Regions from separate parts of the Pyramidobacter porci genome, predicted to be linked through region 1. Evidence: predicted binding sites of a transcription regulator. Region 1 holds the regulator's gene; the other holds the start of a gene.
The links. The regulator HrcA, encoded in region 1, represses chaperone genes, less so after heat shock. The targets are predictions, from matches to a motif close to TTAGCACTCNNTNNNANNGAGTGCTAA.

Region 1 (3,417 bases):
TACCCCGCCATCAAACACAGCAGCGGCCCCGAGATCGGCAAAATGTTCGTCGAGCACGCCAAGGCTTTCAACGCCGAAATGGTCGACTGCACCGTCAACAGCATCAAGGAAGACGGCAAGTTCAAGGTCGTCGGCACCAGCAAGGGCGATTACAAGGCCAAGGTCGTCATCGTGGCGACCGGCGCCGAGTTCCGCAAGCTGGGCTGCCCCGGCGAAGCCGAGTACACCGGCAAGGGCGTGAGCTACTGCGCGACCTGCGACGCCGCTTTCACCGAAGGCGTCGACGTGGCCGTGGTCGGCGGCGGCAATACGGCCGTCGAAGAGGGCTGCTACCTGACCCAGTTCGCCAATAAAGTTTACATCATCCATCGCCGCGACCAGTTCCGCGCCGACGAGATGGCCGTCGAGCGCATGCTCAAGAACCCCAAAGTCCAGCCCGTCTACAGTTCGGTCGTCGAATCGATCGAGGGCGACGGCGACTTCGTGCAGAAGGTCGTGCTGAAGAACGTCAAGACCGGCGAGATCAGCGACCTGCCTGTCGAGTTCGTGTTCATGTTCGTCGGCACCGAGCCCAACAACGAGCTTGTCAAGAATCTCGTCAAGTGCACCGAAAAGGGCGGCTGGGTCGTGGCCAACAGCAACATGGAAACCAGCGTCCCCGGCATCCTCGCCGCCGGCGACGTGCGCGACACGCCGCTGCGTCAGGTCATCACCGCCGCCGCCGACGGCGCCGAAGCCGGCATGTCCGCTTACAAGTACATCGCCGAGAACTTCTAGTTTTTCATCGAGCAGACGAAGAGAATCCCGCGAACCGTTTTCCGTCGGTTCGCGGATTTTTTTTCGCCGTGCGAAAAATGGAAGAAAGCGGACGGTCTTTCATTGGGGCGCTTATATTATTTCTTGATAAAAGCATTAACATAGTTTGCTGGGAGCTGCGAGGGAGTTCAGTCGCTCAGAAGGAGCTCGACTGCTGCGCAGTCTGCGCAGCCCGCTTTGTGGATCTCCTTCAGGGGAAAGGACATTCATTGTTTGAGTCACGGCTTGCTCCGCTCCGAAGTGCGGCGTCTTCGATGAAGTCGCTTCATTGAGAAAGAGAGTGACAAAGTAAAACTTTTCCCTGACCTGTATTGACATTCGGCTGACTTCCTGCTATTCTCTCATGCGTAATAGATGCGTTAGCACTCCTTTTAATTGAGTGCTAATAACATGGAAGGAGGTGCGAGGCCGTGCTTACAGAACGGCAGCTTGAGATAGTTTTCGCCGTGGTGTACGAGTACATCAAGACCGGCGAACCGGTGGGCTCGCGCACGATTTCGCGCAAGTTCCTCAAGAGCCACAGCGCGGCGACGATCCGCAACGAAATGTCCGATCTGGAAGAGATGGGCTATTTCTCCCAGCCCCACTCATCGGCGGGACGGCTGCCCACTTCCATGGCGTATCGCGTGTACGTCAATTCGATCCTGCACCGCCCCTCGTCGCCTCCGCCGGAGATCAGCCGCTGGGTGCACCAGGTCGCCGATCAGCTGCAAAGTTTGGACGAGCGTCTGGCCGAAGCGGCCCGTTTTTTGGGGCGCTTCACACGCTGTTTCAGCGTCGCCGCCGTTTCCGCGCTCGAAGGACTGAAGCTGCGCAAGGCCGATTTCATCCGGCTGGCGCCGGAGATCCTGCTGATCCTGCTGGTGATGGAAAACGGCGCCGTGCACCACAGCCGCGTGCGCGTTTCGCCCGACGTGACGCAGGAGCAGCTGGAGCAGCTGGCCGCGGTCATCGACCGCGCCGCGGGCGGAATGCCGTGGAACGACGTGCGCGGCGAGCTGCTCGAGTATCTTTCGAGGGCGATGGCCGAACGCTGGCGGGACATCGAAGACATCTTTATCGCCATCGACGAGATGATGAGCGGCGACGGCCTGACCCTTTCCACCGGCGGCATGCGCGAGGTCTTCGTCTCCGACGGCGGAGAGGCGTCCGACGAGCGGCGCGGCCGCATCCAGGCCATCTCTTCGCTGATGGACACGCGCGAGGATCTGGAAGACTTCATTTCCGATTACGCCGCTTCCGAGGGGCTGAAAGTGACCATCGGCGACGAGAACGAGCGTCCCGCCATGCAGAACTGTTCGGTCATGATGTCCACCGCCACCGGCGGAGGGCGCAAGGCCGTGGTGGGGCTGGTGGGGCCGCTGCGCATGAATTACGAGAACTCGATCGCGGTGCTGGAGGCCGTTCTGAACGGCTTGAACCGTCCCGTGACCGAGAAGGAGGAATCATGATATGGAAGACGATTTGAAAAAAACGACGGCGGAGACCCCCGCAGCGGAAGAGTGCCCCGAGAACCAGAGCGCGCCCGAGGCGGAAACGCCCGCGGACGAAACGCAGCGGAAAATCGACGAACTGACGGCGCAGTACCAGCAGATGCGCGAACTCGCCGCCCGCGCGCAGGCCGACGGCATCAACTACCGCAACTGGGCCGAGCGCGAGATGAAGCGGCTCAAGGCGTACGGCAGCGAGCGTGCGGTCCTCGCCATGCTGCCCGTGTTCGACAACCTCGAACGCGCCCTCGGTTCGGCCGAGTCCGATCCCGCCTCGATCAAGGAAGGCGTACGCATGGTCCGGCAGCAGTTCGCCGACGCGCTCAAAGATCTTGGCGTGACGGAGCTGGATCCCGCGGGCAAACCGTTTTCGCCCGCGGAGCACGACGCCATGGGCATGGTGCCCGTCGACGACAAGGCGCAGGACGGGCTTGTCCACACAGTCGTGCGCAAGGGCTTCCAGATGGCCGAGAAGGTTATCCGTCCGGCTCTGGTCATGGTCGGCCGTTACGCCGAAAACGAACCGGAAGGGAACGGGGAACAGCAGTAACAGGGTAATAAGCGGGAAAGACCGCCGCGACATATAAAAACGAAACAAAATTTTTCATGAGGTGATTCATTATGAGTAAAGTCGTAGGTATCGATCTTGGCACCACCAACAGCTGCATCGCCGTGATGGAGGGCGAAAACGTCACGATCATCCCCAACAGCGAAGGCGCGCGCACCACGCCCTCCGTCGTGGCGTTCACCAAGGACGGCGAGCGTCTCGTCGGGCAGCTCGCCAAACGCCAGGCAATCGTCAACGCCGACAACACCATTATGTCCATCAAGCGTCACATGGGCAGTGATTACACCGTGACCATCGAGGGCAAAAAGTACACGCCCCAGGAGATCAGCGCCATGATCCTGCAGAAGATGAAACACGACGCCGAGGATTATCTCGGCACCGAAGTGAAGAAGGCCGTCATCACCGTGCCCGCCTACTTCACCGACGCCCAGCGCCAGGCCACCAAGGACGCCGGCGCCATCGCCGGGCTGGACGTGCTGCGCATCATCAACGAACCCACGGCCGCGGCGCTGGCTTACGGCGAGAACAAGAGCGGCGACCACA
Region 2 (3,417 bases), on a different contig from region 1:
TCTTTCTCTCGATTTGACTTTTAACAGCGCAACAGTCTAGTACATTCCGCCCATGCCGGGGCCCATGCCGCCGGCCGGATCGGCCTTCTTCTCCTCGGGCTTGTCAGCCACGAGGACTTCGGTGGTCAGGATCATCTTGGCAATGGAAGCGGCGTTCTCGAGAGCGCTGCGGGTAACCTTGACAGGGTCGATGATGCCCGCTTTGATCAGGTCAACATACTCGCCGTTGGAAGCGTCAAGGCCATGCCCTTCCTCAAGGGAAAGGACTTTCGCGACAACCACGTCGCCCTGCAGGCCGGCGTTGGTCGCGATCAGATGCAGAGGCGAGGACAGAGAGTTGAGCACGATGTTGGCGCCCGTGCGGACGTCGCCCTTCAGGCCCTGCTTCTCGATCTCCTTCTCAAGGTAATTGACGCAGTTGACGAGGGCTACGCCGCCGCCGGCCACGATGCCTTCTTCAACGGCCGCGCGGGTGGCGGAAAGCGCGTCGTCGATGCGCAGCTTCAGTTCCTTCTGCTCGGTCTCCGTAGCGGAACCGACCTGGATGACGGCCACTCCGCCGACCAGCTTGGCAAGGCGCTCCTTGAGCTTTTCCTTGTCGTAGTCGGACGTGGAGTTCTCGATCTCGGTACGGATCTGGGCGGCGCGGTTGCGGATGTCGTCCTTGTTGCCGCTGCCGTCGACGAGGGTGGTGTCTTCTTTGGTGATGCGGATCTTCTTGGCGCGGCCGAGCTTGGACAGCTCGACGTTCTCGAGCTTTTCGCCGAGATCGGAGGTGACCACTTCGCCGCCCGTGACCACGGCGATGTCCTGCAGCATGGCCTTGCGTCTCTCGCCGAAGCCGGGGGCCTTCACGGCCACGGCGGTCATCGTGCCGCGCAGTTTGTTGACGACAAGCGTCGCCAGGGCTTCGCCTTCCACGTCCTCGGCGATGATCAGCAGAGGCTTGCCGGTCTGCAGGACTTTTTCGAGGATCGGCAGCAGATCTTTGACGTTGCTGATCTTTCCGTCGTGAATCAGCACGTAGGCGTCTTCGAGCGAAGCTTCCATGCGCTCGGGGTCGGTGACCATGTAGGGGCTGATGTAGCCTTTGTCGAACTGAAGTCCGTCGACGGTCTCCAGCGTCGTGCCGGTGGTCTGGCTGTCCTCGACGGTGATGACGCCGTCGCGGCCGACCTTCTCCATGGCTTCGGCGATGATGGCGCCAATGGCCTTGTCGTTCGCGGAGATCGAAGCGACCTGGGTAATGTCGTCCTTGCCGTTGACCTGGTGAGCCATCGCTTTCAAATGCTCGGTCACGGCGTCTACGGCCACGGAAATGCCGTTGCGAAGATAAATGCCGTTGGCGCCGGCGGCCACGTTCTTCATGCCCTCGCTGATCATCTCGCGAGCCAGAACGGTCGCGGTGGTCGTACCGTCGCCGGCCACGTCGTTGGTCTTGGAGGCGACTTCTTTCAGAAGCTGAGCGCCCATGTTCTCGAAGGGATCTTCAAGCTCGATCTCCTTGGCGATGGTCACGCCGTCGTTGGTGATAGCGGGAGAGCCGAATTTCTTGTCCAGCACCACGTTGCGTCCCTTGGGGCCGAGGGTCACGCCGACAGTATCGGCAACTTTGTTGATGCCGCGCTCAAGCGCGCGGCGGGATTCTTCGCCAAAAGCAAGAATTTTAGCCATTTATGAATTCCTCCTGAAAATAATAATGTCTGTCGAAAACTAATCAATAACTAATCAATCACGGCAAGAACGTCGCGCTCGCTGAAAATCACGAGTTTTTCGCCGTCAAGCTTGATCTCCGTGCCGGAATACTTGCTGAAAACGATGTGGTCGCCGACTTTCACTTCAAGGGGAAGCTTCTGACCATTGTCGAGAATGCGCCCCGTTCCGACGGCGATGACTTCGCCCTCCTGGGGTTTTTCCTGCGCGGTATCCGGCAGATAAAGACCGCTCTTGGTCTTTTCTTCTCCGCTGACGACTTTGACGACGATACGATCCGCAAGGGGTTTCAACTGCATTATTTATTCCTCCTATAAAAATCTCCGAAGTGATTTTTATTAGCACTTAACCACTTCGAGTGCTAACAATGGCTATAATACAATTTTGGCGGTCAAATTCAAGAGCGATTACAGATAAATATTTTATTTTTTCCGATTTTCCTCGACGAAATTTCGTTTATTCGCTGTTTCCTACCGTATACTGCTCTTTCGCTTAGTCATGTAAAAACAATTGCGATGCGTCCTTGCCTACAAACAAAGAGAGCAACCACAGCGGATTGCTCTCTTAAAAATCATTGCTCCGGCAGGATATGATCCCCGGATACGAAGCGCGAGAAATGCTCCCGGCAGTAACGATGGATCTCCCCCGCTGTCGCCAAATTCAGCACTTCATCGGCGCAGGCGCGCATTTCCTCGGTTTTCAACAGCGAAAGAATCCACTGGGTGCGCAGCATCTCGGAAGGGTTGACGCTGAAAGAACGCAGCCCCATGCCGAAAAGGATTGGGCTCAGCAGAGGGTCTCCCGCCATTTCACCACACAAACTGACGGGCTTGCCCGCAGCCGCGCCATTTTTGATGGTGGTCTGCACAAGACGCAGGACCGAGGGCGAGAACGGCGAGTAAAGATAAGACAACGCCGCGGCCAGGCGGTCGACGGCCATGGTGTATTGGATCAGGTCGTTGCTGCCGATGCTGAGAAAGTCGCATTCGCACGCGATCAGATCGGAAATGACGGCGGCCGAAGGGGTCTCCACCACGACGCCGACTTTAGTGCGGGGATTGAAGGCCGTTCCTTCCCTGCGGAGTTCTTCCTTAACGTCATCGATCACGGCCTTTGCCGAACGCACCTCGTCAATGGCCGAAATCAGCGGCAGCAGAATGGAAACGTCCCCGTAGGCGCTGGCGCGCAGGATAGCTTTGATCTGACTGCGGAAAATGTCCACGCGCGACAATGAATAACGAATCGCTCGATGGCCGAGCGCCGGGTTTTTCTCCTCCGGCATGCTCAGATAAGAAGGGATCTTGTCGCCGCCGATGTCAAGCGTGCGGAAGACTACCGGACGCCCCTTCATGGCCAGCAGGGCTTTTTTGTATTCCCAGAATTGTTCGCCTTCCGCCGGCAGGTGCGCGCGGGTCAAATAAATGTATTCCGTCCGATAAAGTCCGACACCATGCCCGTCAACTTCCACGATCGACTTGATATCCGCATCGGAAGCCGCGTTGCCGTAAACTTTCAACAGCACCCCGTCGGCGCTGCAAGCCGGCCGTCCCGCAAAACTGCGCAACCGCGACAGAAACAGGCTCTCCCGTTTCTGTCGCGCGCGACATTCCTGAATCGTCTTCTCGTCCGGGTTGATAAAGACGTCGCCATTATTGCCGTCGACAATGATAAAGTCGCCGTGGTATACGTCGTCGGCAACTCCGC

Region 2: a site for HrcA is predicted at 2,052-2,078, ahead of groES (co-chaperone GroES). Genes of this name have one in related genera too.

What each region holds. Positions count from the first base shown of each region.
Region 1 covers NZ_VUNH01000013.1:42,443-45,859, reverse strand. Annotated here, with positions in the region: gene FYJ74_RS10950 (NAD(P)/FAD-dependent oxidoreductase) at 1-777, shown strand, start outside; gene hrcA (heat-inducible transcriptional repressor HrcA) at 1,227-2,267, shown strand; gene FYJ74_RS10940 (nucleotide exchange factor GrpE) at 2,269-2,856, shown strand; gene dnaK (molecular chaperone DnaK) at 2,928-3,417, shown strand, end outside.
Region 2 covers NZ_VUNH01000011.1:105,578-108,994, reverse strand. Annotated here, with positions in the region: gene groL (chaperonin GroEL) at 37-1,674, opposite strand; gene groES (co-chaperone GroES) at 1,725-2,012, opposite strand; gene ptsP (phosphoenolpyruvate--protein phosphotransferase) at 2,285-3,417, opposite strand, start outside.